3 regions of the Streptomyces sp. LaBMicrA B280 genome follow, and region 3 is predicted to be linked to each of the others. Evidence: riboswitches for the same ligand, from Rfam matches in the RefSeq annotation. Region 3 holds a riboswitch; each other region holds the start of a gene.
The links. Region 3 has a riboswitch for cyclic di-AMP ahead of ACLF5H_RS17895 (M23 family metallopeptidase). Riboswitches for the same ligand answer to the same signal wherever they lie in the genome.
Positions count from the first base shown of each region.

Region 1 (5,736 bases), on a different contig from region 3:
CACCCCGAGCAGCGCCACCGCCTGCAAGCGGCCCTCGCCCGCGGCGACGAGGAGCTGCTGGCGACCGGGGTGGAGGAGCTGCTGCGCTACGACGGCCCGGTGGAGCTGGCCACCTGGCGGTTCGCCACCGAGCCGCTCACCATCGGCGGGCAGGAGATCGCGCCCGGCGACCCGGTGCTCGTCGTGCTGGCCGCCGCCGACCGGGACCCGGAGCGGTTCGAGGACCCGGACACACTGGACCTCGGCCGCCGGGACAACCAGCACCTCGGGTACGGACACGGCATCCACTACTGCCTGGGGGCCCCGCTCGCCCGCCTGGAGGGACAGACCGCGCTGGCCACCCTGCTGACCCGGCTGCCCGATCTGCGGCTCGCCGCCGACCCGGACGAGCTGCGCTGGCGCGGCGGGCTCATCATGCGGGGCCTGCGCACCCTGCCGGTGGAGTTCACCCCGCCCGCTCAGTAGTCCAGGCCCGCGAACCAGTCGCCCCGGCCGCCCGGGGTCAGATCGAGCAGATGCCACACGGGGCTGAGGAGATCGATGCCGCGCTGGTCGATGTCCTCGGCCATCCGGGGGTGCGCGGAGTAGAAGTGCCGGACCGTGCCGTCCGCGTCCCGGGTGAAGACCGAGACCGTCGAGTCCTGGACGCCGTCTTCGTCCTCGCTGCCCAGGTCGTACTTGAAGGTGCTGTCCCCGGCACTGAGCAGCCGCAGCCGGGACCAGCCGCGGGCGCGGGCGTGCCGGCGCAGGGTGGGCAGGTCGGCGGCGGCCACCACCACCAGGTCGGCGTTGCGCGCGACATGGCGGGCGACGCCGTCGAAGCCGTCGATCCACAGGGTGCACATCGGGCAGGGGTCGGTCTGCCGCTTGCCGTACATGAAGTGGTAGACGAGCAGGGGCCGCTCCGGGCCCCCGGTGAACAGTTCGCTCAGGCGAACCTCGCGCTCCGGCGCGTCGCCCGCGTCCAGGTCGGCGGGGCCCTCCAGGAGGACATAGTCGTCGACCTCGGCCCCCGGCGGCAGCGACCGGCGCAGGGCCGCGACCCGTTCGCGCTCGCGCATCAGCTCGATCTCGGCGCGGCGCAGCTCCTCGCGGGCGGCGAGGTACTCCGCGGACTCACCGTGCAACCGGGTGTGCCGCATCTTGTGTCCTCCTGGGTGAACAGCCCCCCGGAATCAGGTCGGTTCCATGGTTCCGGGAGCCCCGCGCCCCGAGGATGAGGCGCCGCCGTGCCCGACGGGTGAAACGGGACGTGACGGAGCGGAGGGACGGACGTTCAATCCTGTGATCTTCGCGTTATCCGCGCGGCATGAACTTGTGACAAGTGATCGTGTGCCGCTACCTTCACCCCTCAGCGCGGCGACCCGGCACCACCCGCCGCGCCGGCCCCCGCCGTCGTACGAAAGGCTTCCGCATGATCTCCGGGAACGGTCGTCACCGCCGCCCCCGTCAGGCTCCGGCCCTCCTCGTCGCGGCCGGTGTGACCGGCTCCGCCATCGCCATCCCGCTGCTCGGCGCCGCGAGCGCCCACGCGGCCGACGGCACCACCTGGGACAAGGTCGCCAACTGCGAGAGCGGCGGCGCCTGGAGCGCCGACCCCGGCAACGGGTACTACGGCGGCCTCCAGATATCCCAGGACGACTGGGTCGCGTACGGCGGCACGCGGTACGCCTCCTCCGCCGACCAGGCCAGCCGCTCGCAGCAGATCGCCGTGGCCGAGAAGATCCTCAAGGACAAGGGCACCTCGCCCTGGGCCACCTGCGCCCTGCTGTCCGGACTGACCTCGAACTCCGGTTCGGTGAGCGTCGATCCGGGCGTCGGCGACGGCGGCGGCGACCAGGGCGGCGACACGACCGACCCGTCCGGACTGCCCGACCCCTCCGCCCCGGCGGGCACGCAGGGCGGCGACCAGGACGGCACCGGCACCGGCACCGGCACCGGCAAGGGTTCGGACACCGGTACCGGCTCCGGGAAGGGATCCACCGACCCCTCCTCCTCGCCGACCCACGGCTCCGGCAAGCAGACCGGCAAGCACGCGAGCCCGAACCCGGGCAAGCACACCGGCAAGCCCGGGACCGGCACCCCCAGCCCGGACCCGTCCGACCCGTCTTCCGCGGACCCCTCCGTCCCGGCCACGCCGTCCGCGCCCGCCGACGGCTCCGCGACCCCCGCGCCGTCCACCGGCACCCCGGACAACCCCCAGCAGACCGTCGGCTCTTGGAACCTGGTCGACACCGGGGCCCTCACCGGCGGCCGCCACCGCGGCGGCAACGCGGACGAAAGCACGGCAAACGGGCAGAACGACTCGAACTCCGGTCGGCACGCCACCCGCGAGCCGGGCAGCTACACCGTCCGCGCGGGCGACTCGCTGAGCGCCATCGCCGACTCGCTCGACGTCGACGGCGGATGGCACGCGCTCTACGTCGCGAACAAGAAGGTCGTGGGCGCCGACCCGAACCACATCACCGCCGGTCAGACCCTGAAAGTCAGTGACGAAACGGACGCGGACCAGGGCTAGTTGACGCCCTACTTGATCGCTAAATGTCCGATTTGGCGAAAGTGTGGGATGAGTCTCAGAAGCCCTGATCGTCTTTGAAATTCCGTCGATCACGTGGCTACGGTCAAGGCCGCTCGTCACCACGAGCCCCGGCGGCCGCAACGCCGAATCCTGCCAGCGGCTGCCCGGGAACAGTCGTCGCGTCACGCGCCGCAGGCAGGAGCGGGGGACCCAAGGTAAGTGCCGGGCCCGGCAGTTGATGCCGGACCGGCTTGGGGTGAAGCCACGCCTCCACGAGGAGGGGTGGCCGGGCAACTCAACCGGCCCGAACCCGACAGCTCACCTCGCAGGCGTCGGTGAGGGGATCGTTCCATGCTGTTTTCCGGCAAGGGCAAGCACCGTCGTCCGTCCAAGGCCGTCCGCGTCGTCACGCTCGCCGGTGTCACCGGTGCCGCCGTGGCCGCGCCGCTGATGGCCACCGGCACCGCCTCCGCCGCCACCGCCTCCCAGTGGGACGCGGTCGCCCAGTGCGAGTCCGGCGGCAACTGGTCCATCAACACCGGCAACGGTTACTACGGCGGCCTCCAGTTCTCCGCCTCGACCTGGGCCGCGTACGGCGGCACCGCCTACGCGTCGACCGCCGACCAGGCCAGCAAGTCCCAGCAGATCACCGTCGCCGAGAAGGTCCTCGCCGCGCAGGGCAAGGGTGCCTGGCCGGTCTGCGGTACGGGTCTGAGCAGCACCCCGTACAGCGGCTCCGGCTCGACGACCCCCTCGTCGTCGGACAGCACCGCCACCCGCTCCACGGACCAGCAGGCCGCCACGCGCTCCACCGAGCGCACCACCCCGGCGCCGACCAAGTCCACGGGCACCTCCACCGGCTCGTCCACGAGCAAGAGCAAGACCGTCACCACCCCGACCGGCAAGAAGGTCAAGAAGGGTGACGGCGAGTACAAGGTGGTCAAGGGCGACACCCTCAGCTCCATCGCCGCCGCGCACCACGTGGCCGGCGGCTGGAAGAAGCTGTTCGACCTGAACAAGGACATCGTCGACAACGCCGACCTGATCTACCCGGGCCAGCAGCTCCACCTCAAGTAGTCCGACCCGAAGGGGTACGGCGCCCCTCCTCGCCGTACCCCCGAGGACTCGCCCCGTCCCCACGGGAGCAGGCACCTCCCTTCGAGGCGCCTGCCGACCCGCCCGCGGCAAGCCCCGAGAACCCGCCCCCGGTGACCGACCCCCAACGGCCCAGGGGCCCGCTCCCCCCACGGTTCTCCCGGGCACCCGCCCCCCCCGAGCACCCCGCCCCGGCGCGTTTCCCCCGTTCGCGCCGGGGCGGGGTCTTGCGTTTTCCCGGACTTCAGTCAGCTCTCATCCGCGAACCCCTTTGTTCCGGTGGTGAACAATGGGTACCGTCTGCATGTCCCCGTCGCCCACCAGACGGTCGGTCGGTGGTCGGCGACCCCGGGACGGTTAGGCTCTAGTCGCAAGGCGCAGCCGTACGGCCGCCGCCCCGCACTTCCAGCGTCACATCCAAGAAGGAGATGCTCGTGCCGTCCATCGACGTCGTCGTAGCCCGGGAAATCCTGGACTCCCGAGGCAACCCCACGGTCGAGGTCGAGGTCGGCCTCGACGACGGCAGCACCGGTCGTGCCGCCGTCCCGTCCGGCGCCTCCACCGGCGCCTTCGAGGCCATCGAGCTGCGCGACGGTGACCCCAACCGCTACCTGGGCAAGGGTGTCGAGAAGGCCGTCCTCGCCGTCATCGAGCAGATCGGCCCGGAGCTGGTCGGCTACGACGCCACCGAGCAGCGCCTGATCGACCAGGCCATGTTCGACCTGGACGCCACCGACAACAAGGGCTCGCTGGGCGCCAACGCCATCCTCGGCGTCTCCCTGGCCGTCGCGCACGCCGCCTCCGAGGCGTCCGACCTGCCGCTCTTCCGCTACCTGGGCGGCCCCAACGCGCACCTGCTGCCGGTGCCGATGATGAACATCCTGAACGGCGGCTCGCACGCCGACTCTAACGTGGACATCCAGGAGTTCATGATCGCCCCGATCGGCGCGGAGTCCTTCTCCGAGGCGCTGCGCTGGGGTGCCGAGGTCTACCACACCCTCAAGAAGGTCCTGAAGAGCAAGGGCCTGGCCACCGGTCTCGGCGACGAGGGCGGCTTCGCCCCGAACCTCGGCTCCAACCGCGAGGCCCTGGACCTGATCCTCGAGGCCATCAAGGAAGCCGGCTACGCGCCCGGCGAGCAGATCGCCCTCGCCCTCGACGTCGCCGCCTCCGAGTTCTACAAGGACGGCAAGTACCTCTTCGAGGGCAAGGAGCGCTCCGCCGCCGAGATGACGGAGTACTACGAGGAGCTGGTGGCGGCCTACCCGCTGGTCTCCCTCGAGGACCCGCTGTTCGAGGACGACTGGAGCGGCTGGAAGGTCCTCACCGACCGCCTCGGCGACAAGGTCCAGATCGTCGGCGACGACCTGTTCGTGACCAACCCCGAGCGCCTGGCCCGCGGCATCGAGGAGGGCTCCGCCAACGCCCTGCTGGTCAAGGTCAACCAGATCGGCTCGCTGACCGAGACCCTGGACGCCGTCGAGCTGGCCCAGCGCAACGGCTTCAAGTGCATGATGTCCCACCGCTCCGGTGAGACCGAGGACGTCACCATCGCCGACCTGGCCGTCGCCACCAACTGCGGCCAGATCAAGACCGGCGCCCCGGCCCGCTCCGAGCGCGTCGCCAAGTACAACCAGCTGCTGCGCATCGAGGAGATCCTCGACGACGCCGCGGTGTACGCGGGTCGCAGCGCCTTCCCGCGGTTTCGCTCTGCGAACCAGTAGACACAGCGCTCCGCGAACCAGTAGACACAGCGCTCCGCGAACTGGACACAGCGAGGGCTGACCCAGCCCGGGCCACCTCTTGGCCAGTCGTACGTACGTCCCCGTACCCGGTCCCGTACCGTGTCCGGGGACGTACGCACGTGTGCGACCGCCCGAGGAGGGCGTGAAAGGGGAGGCGGAGAGCCGACATGGCCGCAAGGGACCGGGACCGTTTCTCCACCGCGACCAGGCTGCGGCTGCTCGGCGAGCAGACGGCGGCCCGGGTCTACCGCTCGCAGACCAAGCGGCAGGCGCGCCGCTCCCGGCTGACCGGCCGCGCCGCGCTGCTCGCGCTGGTGCTGTGCTCGCTGGTGGTCGCGCTCGCCTATCCGATGCGGCAGTACGTCTCGCAGCGCGCCC
Region 1 is NZ_JBMJCT010000011.1:80,777-86,512, reverse strand. Features, by position in the region: gene ACLF5H_RS10605 (cytochrome P450 family protein) at 1-465, shown strand, start outside; gene ACLF5H_RS10600 (DUF899 family protein) at 459-1,142, opposite strand; gene ACLF5H_RS10595 (transglycosylase family protein) at 1,415-2,518, shown strand; cyclic di-AMP (ydaO/yuaA leader) riboswitch at 2,696-2,865, shown strand; gene ACLF5H_RS10590 (transglycosylase family protein) at 2,870-3,595, shown strand; gene eno (phosphopyruvate hydratase) at 4,042-5,337, shown strand; gene ACLF5H_RS10580 (FtsB family cell division protein) at 5,526-5,736, shown strand, end outside.
Region 1: another riboswitch for cyclic di-AMP. It lies ahead of ACLF5H_RS10590 (transglycosylase family protein); the one in region 3 lies ahead of ACLF5H_RS17895 (M23 family metallopeptidase).

Region 2 (5,736 bases), on a different contig from region 3:
ACGACTTCCGCCGGTTCCCGACGACTCCCGTCGGCTCCCCTCGACGGGTGCGGCCTACTTGCCCGCGTCCGCCGCCTTCACCAGCGCGTCCTTGGTGACCGCACCGGCGTAGACCTTGCCGTCGTCGGTCATCAGGACGTTGACCAGACGGGTGGAGAAGACCGTGCCCTTGCCGAACTTTCCGGAGACCTTGTCGCCCAGCGAGCCGAGGAAGCCGCCGAGGTCGCCGCCCTTGTCGCCGGTGGGCAGGCCGCCCTTGGCGCCGGAGTCGAAGGTGGCGATGGAGGTCCAGCCCTTGCCGATCACCTTGGGGGCGCCCTTGCCTTCGAGGCCCTTGGCGCCGTCCCCGCCCTCCAGGCCCTTGCCGAGGCCGGGCCGCTCCGCGCCCTTGCCCGCGCCGTCCTTCAGCGCGCCGTCCTGCTGCTCGGTGACCTTCGCGCCCTTCGGCGGGGTGAAGGCGAACGTGGAGGCGGCGGGCCGGGCGAAGGAGACCTGGGTGAAGCCCGCGTCGAGCACGGCGGCGCCGCCGCTCTTCGGGGTCAGGGTGAACTTCAGCGGCATGCCGGTCCTCGCGTCCACGGCGATGTTGATCGCGCCGACCGTGGTGCCGGACTGGCGGGGCTTGATCTGCAGCTTGTAGGCGTCGCGCCCGGCGACCTGGGCGGTGCCGTCGACGGTCACCAAGGTGGTGTCGTCCACCGCCTTCAGCGCCTGCTCGGCGAAGTCCTTGGGCGTGGCCGGGGGTTCGGTGCGGTCCTTGCCCGCGGCGGGCGCGGTGCCGTGGGAGACCTGGTCGCTCTTGCTGTCGTAGCCCCAGACGTCCTTGCCGTCGTGGATGACGCTGTACTCGGCGCCCTGCTCCAGGAGCGAGAGCTTCTGCCGGTCCGGGCCGTCGGCCGCGACGCGCAGGGTGTGGGTGCCGGAGAGCAGTTCGGTCAGCCGGGAGCTCGGGTCGGCGGCGGAGCCGGAACCCGCGCCGGAGCCCTGGGCCATGCCGGAGGCGAGGCCGCTCTCCAGGCCGCCGAGGTCCGGCAGGCCCAGATCGGTGCTGATCTTCACGGTGCCGGACAGTTGCTGCACATCCGACTTGGCGATCTTGTTGATGAGCTGCTGGGCGGTGACCTTGGGCAGGTCCGGGTCGCCGGAGTCGGCGAGCGCCGGGACCAGCCCGATGGTGGCCGCGGCCACCCCGACCACCGCGACCGGGACGGCGTACCGAGCGGCCTTGCGGCGGCCCGAGTGCCTCTCCTCGTCCCGCGCGGCGCCCACTGCGTCGTCGGATTCGTACGGTGCCATGTGTGCCTTACCTCCGTCGTCGGCGGCGGCTGCCCTCACGCTGGTCCACCCGAGCCGCCATTCTCACCCGAATCGGTGAGGAGTGGTGATGTCCGTGGTGTCCATACGACCAAATCCGCGGTGAGGAAGCGTCAGCCCTCGGAGCCAACTCGGCGTACGACTGCGGTATGACACGTAGGGCGCACCCCTAGGGGCTCGGACGCGTCCCTCAGGGCAGGATGCGACGAGAACCCGGGGTACGGCCACCTGGTGGACGCCGAACGGGTGGTTGTCCGGGGCACGGACACGGGCGGTCACCCGGCCCGGTGCACCACCGCGTCGCACAGCCCGGTCAGCGCCACCTTGGCATCGCACTCCCGCAGCGGGGCGAGCGCGGCGCGCGCCTCCTCCGCGTACCGCACGCTGTCCCGGCGGGCCTGCTCCAGGGCCGGGTGGGCGCGCAGCGCGGCCAGTGCCTCGGCGAGCCGGGCGTCGTCGCCGAGGTCGGAGTCCAGCAGCTCGCACAGGGCGAGGTCCTCGGGCAGACCGAGCCGGGCGGCCCGCTCGCGCAGCCGCAGCACGGGCAGGGTCGGGACGCCCTCGCGCAGATCGGTGCCGGGGGTCTTGCCGGACTCCTGGGAGTCGGAGGCGATGTCCAGGTAGTCGTCGGCGAGCTGGAAAGCCACGCCGAGCCGCTCGCCGTACTGGGTGAGCACGTCCACGACCGTCTCGTCGGCGCCGGACATCATCGCGCCGAACCGGCAGGACACCGCGACCAGCGAGCCGGTCTTGCCGCTGAGGACGTCGAGGTAGTGCTCGACCGGGTCGCGGCCGTCGGTGGGTCCCGCGGTCTCCAGGATCTGGCCGGTGACCAGGCGTTCGAACGCGAGGGCCTGGACCCGGACCGCCTCGGGGCCGAGATCGGCGAGGATCTGGGAGGCGCGGGCGAAGAGGAAGTCGCCGGTGAGGACCGCGACGGAGTTGCCCCAGCGGGTGTTGGCGCTGTCCACGCCCCGGCGTACGGCGGCCTCGTCCATGACGTCGTCGTGGTAGAGCGTGGCCAGATGGGTCAGCTCCACGACCACGGCGGACGGCACCACTCCGGGCGCGTAGGGGTCGCCGAACTGCGCCGCGAGCATCACGAGCAGCGGCCTGAAGCGCTTCCCGCCGGCCCGCAGGAGGTGCTGCGCGGCCCCCGTGATGAACGGGACCTCGCTCTTCGTGGCCTCTAGCAGGCCCTCCTCGACAGCCGCCAATCCGGCCTGGACATCGGCTTCGAGAGCCTGGTCCCGCACGCTCAGCTCGAACGGCCCGACGACGGTCACGAGGGGTCTCCTGTCTGCTGGTGTCTGCTGGCGATTACGCGGTTTGTCGATAGGTCGCTGCCCTCACTCAAGTCAGCGTATCCGGTCCGGTTTCGATCACCGATAGCGCCCACCCTGCGCCCACCCGTCCAGCTCGGGCGGTATCGGGTCATGAACGGCATACCCCTGCTCAGATGATGACAACGGACAATTATTGCCTTAACCGGTAATCGGGAACTTCGGCGCGACCCCGGGACGGGCGGAGTATCGACCCCGCCCCACCGAGGGACGAATCCCCCATGCCCGATTTTCCATAGTTTGCCATTTCGTGAATTGGGTCACCCGGCCGCCTTCCCGCCGGTGACCCGCCGACACCTCTTCCCGCCGCACCCCGTAAGCGAGTTGAGTGTTGGCATTCGCAAAGGATCAAGTACCCCATAGGCTGATGATCAAGGCCAAATGCCTCGATATAACAATTCAGCGCTTGTTCCCGGCATGTGCTCTCGCATACGTTCCCGAGCCATCGGGCGGACGCCTAATCCTGCCGCCGCCCGTACACCCATCGACGAACTCATTCGTACGGCAGGAGCGGGGGACCCAGGTAAGTCGCCGAACCGGACGACTCACATGGCGCAGCGCGTGACACAGCGCGCCGCACCGCGTGTTCGCACCGGACGGCTTGGGGTAAAGCCACGCCTCTCACGGGGCGCGACCGGGCACCTCCCCGCCCGAACCCGACAGCTCACCTCGCAGGCGTAGGAGAGGAACGTCCCCATGTCTGCTGCCGTTCAGCCGCGCCGCACCCGCGCCAACCGTCTCGTCCGCCTGATCGCCGTCGCCGGCACCGGCGCGGCCGTGCTCGCCATGCCGCTCGTGGGCGCGGCGACCGCGTCCGCCACCACCGGTACGACCTCGGCCGCCACCACGCCCGCCGGGTACCCGAACAACCTCGACGGCTGGATCCGCGAGTCCCTCGCGATCATGGCCCAGAAGAACATCCCGGGCTCCTACAACGGCATCCACCGCAACATCATCCGCGAGTCCTCGGGCAACCCGAACGCCATCAACCTGTGGGACTCCAACGCGGCCAAGGGCATACCGTCCAAGGGTCTGCTCCAGGTGATCGACCCGACCTTCAACGCGTACCACGTGGCCGGAACGTCGTTCAACATCTACGACCCGGTCGCGAACATCACCGCCGCCTGCAACTACGCGGCGGCGCGGTACGGCTCGATCGACAACGTCAACGGCGCCTACTGATCGACGCCGGGCCGTAGCGGCCCCCGGCACCACCGCTGTTCCCGGTCATCCGGCCGGGAACAGCCTTTCGAGGACGACGGCGATGCCGTCGTCCTCGTTCGACGTCGTGACCTCGTCGGCGACCGCCTTCAGCTCGGGGTGGGCGTTCGCCATCGCGACGCCGTGCGCCGCCCAGCGGAACATCGGGATGTCGTTGGGCATGTCGCCGAAGGCGAGGGCGTCCTTCGCGGGGACCCCGAGCCGTTCGGCGGCCAGCGCGAGCCCGGTCGCCTTGGTCACCCCGCACGGCTGGAGCTCCACGGTCCCGGGCCCCGACATGGTGACCGTGGCCAGCGAGCCCACCACCGAGCGGGCCACCGCCGCCAACTCGTCGTCGGACAGGGTGGCGTGGCGCAGCAGCACCTTGCTGATCGGCGCGCCCCACAGATCGTCGCGCCGGGCCACCTTGACCGCGGGCAGCGTCGGGTGGGGCATCCGGTATCCGGGTTCGATCAGGGTGAGCCCGTCCGTGCCGTCCTGGTCGACGGCCGCGAACACCGGGCCCACCTCGGCCTCGATCTTGCCGAGCGCGGTCTCGGCCAGCTCCCGGTCCAGCCGGACCGACCACAGCATGCGGCCGGACCCGGCGTCGTAGACCTGCGCCCCCTGCCCGCACACCGCGAGGCCCGTGCTGCCGAGGGCGGTCAGCAGGGGGCGGACTCTGGGGGCCGGGCGGCCGGTGACCACCAGATGCCGGGCCCCCGCCCGCCCCGCCCGCGCGAGCGCGGCCAGCGAGCGCTCGGAGACGGTGTCGTCGCCGCGCAGCAGCGTCCCGTCCAGGTCGGTGGCGATCAGTGCGTACGCGGGGGAGGCAACCATGATCCGAGAATACGGACCCGCCCCCTCCACCAGCCGCCGCGTGCCGCCCCGACTCCCGTGTCCTTCCTCGGACTTGTGCGGAACGTGCCGCCAAGTGGGCTTGGGGCAAGCGGTGATGGGGCGGCAAAGGCCGCTGCCGGACCCGCGGGCGCGGTGTTCAGCCGTGCGCCGCCGCCAGATGTCCCGCCAGTCTCGGGGAGGCGAATTCCGTGCCGCACACGAAGCGCATCACCGGGCCGTAGGAGGAGGCGGCCGGCAGGCCGGTGAAGTAGAGGCCGGGGACGGAGGAGACGTAGCCGGCGCCGAGGCGCGGGGTGCCGCGGCTGGTGGCGAGGTGGGTGCGCAGGGTGGGCCCGAGGAAGTCCATCGCGGCGATGTCCACGCGGTAGCCGGTCGCGGCGACGACATGGTCGGCGGTGAGCCGCTCGACGCGGCCGCCGTGCGTGCGCACGGTCAGCTCCGGGCCGCCGTCCGCCGCCGCCGCGCCCAGCACCCGCTCGACCTCCGTCACCTGTACGGCGCCCTCGAACCGCTCCCGCAGCCACCAGGCGCCGAGCGGGCCGAGCACCCGGCGCACCAGGAAGTGCCGGGCGGGCTCGGGCAGGAAGCGGTAGGGGTGCGGGCAGTAGCTGAACGCCCACAGCGACCAGGCCCGCCCGAACGGCGACTCGGGACGCAGCCTCGGCTGCTCCCAGGGCGGCGCCCCGAACGCGACCCGGCCGCGCCCCCGCGCCACCACCCGCACCCGGGCCCCCGCCTCCGCCGCGAGCACGGCCGTCTCCAGCGCGGACTGCCCGGCGCCGACCACGATCAGCTCCTTGCCGGCGAACCGCGCGAGGTCGTGGTGCTGGGAGCTGTGCGAGACGGGACCCCCGGGAGCGGGCTCGCCGCCCGCCGCCCGCCGCAGCTCGGCCGGGAGATGGGCGAGACCGGACAGCCCGGTGGCCACCACGACCGCCCGCGCGACGAACGACTCCCCCGAGTCCAGCTTGAGTTCGAAGCCCCGGCCCGCGTCCCGCCCGGCCGGCTCCACGGAGAC
Region 2 is NZ_JBMJCT010000012.1:161,171-166,906, reverse strand. Features, by position in the region: gene ACLF5H_RS13615 (LolA family protein) at 55-1,296, opposite strand; gene ACLF5H_RS13610 (polyprenyl synthetase family protein) at 1,590-2,600, opposite strand; cyclic di-AMP (ydaO/yuaA leader) riboswitch at 3,133-3,350, shown strand; gene ACLF5H_RS13605 (transglycosylase SLT domain-containing protein) at 3,354-3,839, shown strand; gene ACLF5H_RS13600 (HAD family hydrolase) at 3,885-4,697, opposite strand; gene ACLF5H_RS13595 (NAD(P)-binding domain-containing protein) at 4,855-5,736, opposite strand, start outside.
Region 2: another riboswitch for cyclic di-AMP. It lies ahead of ACLF5H_RS13605 (transglycosylase SLT domain-containing protein); the one in region 3 lies ahead of ACLF5H_RS17895 (M23 family metallopeptidase).

Region 3 (5,736 bases):
TCGCCCGCAGGTACTCACTCTCCAGCTGGCGGATTCTCTTCAAGAAATCGTCGAGAAGATCTGAACAGCCGTCGGTGAACACCTCGCCTTCCCTGCTTTCCAGCCGGAATGTGACCGGCGAGTGGAGATTCAGCGCTGTGCGTCTCTCAGTGCGTGCCACGGTCAGCTAACGAGCCTCTCGGGAGATGGGGGTGTGGGGCATTCGGGTGCTTCTGTAGCTCGAAAGCGGGGTCCGGCGGTCCTATGACAGCAACTGGCGAAAATACGAATGCCGTTTCCGCGGGCCCGGGAACGCGGTGACGTCCCGCCGGGCGGCCCGTACGGTGGGCGGGAACCGGGGAGGAGTACGAGGGTGACGTCGAGCGAGTCGCGCGGGAGCGGGACGTGCCGGTGCTCGGGTCCTGGCTGGAGCTGCGGGTGCAGCGCAATCCCGGCGCGGCCTTCGGCATGGGCGGCGCCACGACCATCGTGTTCACCCTGATCGCGCTCGCCGTGGCCGCCGTCATCGTGCGGGTGTCGCGGCGGCTGACCAGCACCCCCTGGGCGATCGCCCTCGGCCTGCTGCTGGGCGGCGTCATGAACCTCGCCGACTGGGCGATCACCTGCGGCGGCGTGCTGATCGTCGCCCTGTCCTGCGCCGGGCACGAACCGGGCGACGCGCGCCGTCCCCGGGAGCGGACCGGCTGACGCGGGGCCGCACACTGGAGCCGATGAGCACCGAGCGAGCCCACCCCGAGTCCGCGCCGTACCCGTACGTGCTGCTGTCCGCCGCCGTCTCCCTCGACGGCTGCCTGGACGACACCGGTCCGGAGCGGCTGCTGCTGTCCGGACCGGCCGACTTCGACCGGGTCGACGCGGTACGGGCCTCGGCCGACGCCCTGCTGATCGGCGCGGGCACCCTGCGGGCCGACAACCCGCGCCTGCTGGTCAACTCCGCCGAGCGGCGCGCGGCGCGGCTCGCGCGGGGCAGGCCGGAGTACCCGCTGAAGGTCACCGTCACGGGCAGCGGCGACCTCGACCCCGGGGCCCGCTTCTGGCACACCGGCGGTGACAAGCTCGTCTACACGACCGACCGGGGCGCGGCGCAGGCCGCCCGGCTGCTCGGCGGCGCCGCCGAGGTCGTCGCGCTCGGCCCGGAGCTGGACTGGCGGGCGCTGCTCGGCCATCTGCGCACCGAGCGGGGGGTCGGCCGGCTGATGGTGGAGGGCGGCGCGGCCGTGCACACCCAGCTCCTCCAGCAGGGCCTCGCCGACGAGCTGCAGCTGGCGCTCGCCCCGCTGATCGTGGGCGATCCGGCCGCCACGCGGCTGTTCGGCCCCGGCCGCTACCAGGAGGGCCGGCTGCGGCTCGTCGAGTCCCGCCGGATCGAGGACGTCGTGCTGACGCGCTACGAGCCCACCGCGCCCGGCACCGGCCCGCTGCCCACCGCGGCCGACCGGCACTGGCTGCGCACCGCCTGCGAGCTGGCCGCGCTGTGCCCGCCTTCGGAGACGGCCTTCAGCGTCGGCGCGGTCGTGGTCGCCGCCGACGGCACCGAGCTGGCCCGCGGCCACTCCCGGGAGGGCACGGACCCGGTGGCGCACGCGGAGGAGGCGGCGCTCGCCAAGACCGACCCCGCCGACCCCCGGCTGCCCGGCGCCACCGTCTACAGCAGCCTGGAGCCCTGTGCCCGCCGCGCCTCCCGCCCCGCGCCCTGCGCCGAGCTGATCCTGCGGGCGGGGGTGCGCCGGGTGGTGACCGCCTGGCGCGAGCCGGACACGTTCGTGGTGGCGGCCGACGGCACGGGGGTGCTGACCGGCGCGGGTGCCGAGGTCCTCGTACTGCCCGAGTACGAGGACCTGGCCAAGGCCCCGAACCGGCATCTGCCGGGCCGCTCCGGGGCCCCGTCCTGACCGATGTGCTTTCCACCCTGGTGATGGCGTACAGTAGAGACATCGCCGCGGGGTGGAGCAGCTCGGTAGCTCGCTGGGCTCATAACCCAGAGGTCGCAGGTTCAAATCCTGTCCCCGCTACTGATATCTCAGGGCCGGAATCCAGTTGATGGATTCCGGCCCTGAGTGTTTTCCGGACCCCGGATACGGGGGTTACCCGTAGTGACCGTTCGACCGCCCTGCGCATAACGTCTGAGTCACCATCAAAAACCTGATGGCTCCTGAACGTCGGTCAACTCGCCCGGTTTGGCGGCCTGCTGGGGGGTACGTCCATGGCTCGAAGCGTTAATGATCAAGCCGAACGGCTTGGAAAGTTCCCCCCGGGTCTATTAACGTTCGATAACGCAGCGCGGTCGTCCCAGCCGTCACCCGCGACGGCTCCGTGCGCACGCGCCGAATCCCGCAAGGGAACCGGGGAACCACCACCTTGGGGTGAATCACGCGGACACCGTCGCGGACTCGGCCGAGTCCACGAGCGGTTTACGCGCGTAGGAGACCTTCCTGCTCCGAACCCGTCAGCTAACCCGGTAGGCGGAGGAAGGAAAGGAGCACGCCCCCGTGGCGTCCAACCGGCCTGCCCCAGAAGCCCCGTTCGTGCCCGCCCAGCGTGAACCCGAGTCGTTCGGCCCCGGCCCCGGCCCCGCCCTCGACGACGACGGACCCTGGGAGGAGTGGAACCCCACCGAGGAGACCGTCACCCCGGTCCGCGGCCGGCACCGCGTCGTCAAGCAGCGCGGCGGCTTCGCCCGCAGCTCCACCGTCCTCGGCGTCGGTGTGATCGCCGCCGTCGGCGCGGGCGGCATCGCCAGCGCCAACACCGGCAAGCCGCCGGTCTCCATCTCGATGCCGGACATGCCGAACGTCTCGGTGCCGCATCTGTCCACCGTCGAGCACTTCTTCGGCGACGACTCCACCGACGCGCCCGAGGCGAAGACGGATACCGCGCTCACCGGCCTCGGGCAGACCACCGAGGGCGCGAAGGACAGCGGCGCCGGCGAGGCCCTGCGCAACCGGATCATGGCCCAGGCCGAGCAGCAGCAGGGCCAGGCCGACAGCAAGGCCACCGCCGCGATGGTCGCCGCCGCCCAGCGGCAGAGCGACGCCGCGGCCGCCAAGGCGGAGAAGGAGGCCGCCGACAAGGCCGCCGCCGCCAAGGAGAAGGCGGAGGCCGACGCCAAGAAGGCGGCCGAGGCCAAGCGGCTGGCCGAGCTGGCCAAGCAGTACACGCTGCCCGTCGTCTCGTACACGATCACCGGCACCTTCGGGCAGCCCGGCGCCATGTGGTCCTCCGGGTACCACACCGGCCTCGACTTCGCCGCCCCCACCGGCACCCTGATCAAGGCCGTCCACGGCGGCACCGTCACCCAGGCGGGCTGGGCCGGCGCCTACGGCTACCGCACCGTCCTCACCCTGGACGACGGCACCGAGCTGTGGTTCTGCCACCAGTCCTCGATCAATGTCTCGGTCGGCCAGAAGGTCAGCACCGGCGAGGTCATCGGCCGCGTCGGCGCCACCGGCAATGTCACCGGTCCCCATCTGCACCTGGAGGTCCACCCGAACGGGCAGGCCACCGCCGTCGACCCCGCGCCCTGGCTGCGCGACAAGGGCCTCAACCCCTGACGGAACCCGCGCGGAACCCGCGCGGATCTCCCCACCGGCGGCGGAATGCGATCATCCGCCGCCGGTGTTGATGTGAAGCATGACTTCTCTGCGCACACTGGGCTCTTCCGACCTCGAGGTCTTCCCGCTCTGCCTGGGCGGCAATGTCTTCGGCTGGACCGCCGACGAGCAGACCTCCTTCGCCGTCCTGGACGCGTACACGGCCGCGGGCGGCAACTTCATCGACACCGCCGACTCCTACAGCGCCTGGATCGAGGGCCACCAGGGCGGCGAGTCCGAGACCGTCATCGGCAAGTGGGTCAAGGCCCGCGGCAACCGCTCCGACGTCGTCATCGCCACCAAGGTCAGCCAGCACCCGCAGTACAAGGGTCTGTCCGCGGCCAACATCAGGGCCGCCGCCGACGCCTCCCTGGCCCGTCTGGGCACCGACCACATCGACCTCTACTACACCCACTTCGACCAGCCCGAGGTGCCGGTCGAGGAGATCATCGGCGCGCTGGACGAGCTGGTGAAGGCGGGCAAGGTCCGGCAGATCGGCGCGTCCAACATCAGCGCCGAGCGGCTGAAGGAGTCCCTGGACTTCTCCACCCGCGAGAACCTGGCCCGCTATGTGGCGCTCCAGCCGCACTACAACCTGGTCTCCCGGGACACCTACGAGGGCCCGCTCCAGGACCTCGTCGCCCGTGAGGGCCTGTCCACGGTGCCGTACTTCGCGCTCGCCTCGGGCTTCCTGACCGGCAAGTACCGGCCCGGCGCGAAGGTGGACAGCGCCCGCGCCGGCCGGGTCGCCGACTACGCGCAGAGCGAGCGCGGCCAGAAGGTGCTCGCCGCCCTCGACGAGATCGCCGCCGCGCACGACGCCCCGCACGCCACCGTCGCCCTCGCCTGGCTGGCCGCCCAGCCGACCGTCACCGCGCCCATCGCCTCGGCCCGCACCCTGGAGCAGCTCCCGCCGCTGCTGGTCGTCGGCGACCTGAAGCTGACGGACGACGAACTGAAGAAGCTGACGGACGCCTCGGCGTAGGTCACATCTGGTACGGGTTGTACGAGGGGTACGGCGCCGCCGGGTAGCCGTACCCGGGACCCGGGCCCCGCGCGTATCCGTGTCCGGGGCCCTGCGGATACCCGTAGCCGGGACCGCCGTACCCCTGCCCCTGCCCCGGCCCCCGGACATACGCGTGCCCGTACGGCGCCGGTGCCCAGCCCCTCGGGACGGGGGCGGGAGCCGCCCTGCGGGCCGCGTACTCCAGGGCGGGGCGGGCGGCCTCCCGGCGCTGCCACAGCTCCTGGAGCAGCTCCCGCTCACGGGCGGCGAAGTCCGCGCCCGCCCGGCCCCGGCGGCCCCGCGCCCGCAGCAGCGCGAGGGCGGTGGCGTACGTCTCGTACTGCGCGACCGCCCGCGCCGTGGGGCGCCCGGCGTGGTGGCGGGCGTAGAGATCGGAAGAGCGTCGTGCGCGCCGTGGGGCGCCCGGCGTGGTGGCGGGCGTAGTCGCGGGCCATCCGGCGGGCCCGCATCGAGCCCAGCGCGCCGGGCTCGGCCGGGCCCAGCCAGCCGGCCAGCACATAGGTCGGCAGCTCCTCGCGCACCGTGCGCAGCTCCCGCTGCCGGGTCCAGATCCCGAGCCAGGTCAGCAGCCCGAACACAGGCAGCATGAAGGCGCCGTAGACCGCGAGGAAGCCGTACTGCCCGAAGCCGGCGGAGCCGTTCCACAGGGCGTGCATGCACATCGCGAGGAGCAGTCCGCCGAGCGGGATCAGCACCCGCCGGGCGCGCCCGCGGGAGCCGTACACCGCGGCGAGGCCGAAGCCGATGCCGGTGCAGGTGGTGAACAGGGGGTGCGCGAACGGGGACATCACGATGCGCACGAAGAAGGTGGCGGCGGTGACGGAGACGATGCCGTGGCCGCCGGTGACCTGGTCGGTGCCGAAGGCCGTGCCGAGATAGAGGATGTTCTCGGTGAACGCGAACCCGGTGGCGGTGATCCCGGCTATCACCATCCCGTCCACGACCCCGGTGAACTCGCGTCTGCGGAAGAGGAAGACGAGCAGGACGGCCGCGGCCTTCGCGGACTCCTCGACGATCGGGGCTATCACGGTGGCGCCGAGGGTGTTGGCGCCCGCCGGGTCCGCGGTGGAGGTGGCTATCCACTTGGTCGCGAAGCTGTTGGCGACGATGGCTATGAGC
Region 3 is NZ_JBMJCT010000018.1:88,960-94,695, forward strand. Features, by position in the region: partial or broken gene ACLF5H_RS17880 (signal peptidase II) at 358-687, shown strand; gene ACLF5H_RS17885 (dihydrofolate reductase family protein) at 711-1,892, shown strand; tRNA gene ACLF5H_RS17890 (tRNA-Met) at 1,939-2,012, shown strand; cyclic di-AMP (ydaO/yuaA leader) riboswitch at 2,313-2,480, shown strand; gene ACLF5H_RS17895 (M23 family metallopeptidase) at 2,490-3,551, shown strand; gene ACLF5H_RS17900 (aldo/keto reductase) at 3,631-4,575, shown strand; partial or broken gene ACLF5H_RS17905 (PrsW family intramembrane metalloprotease) at 4,577-5,736, opposite strand, start outside.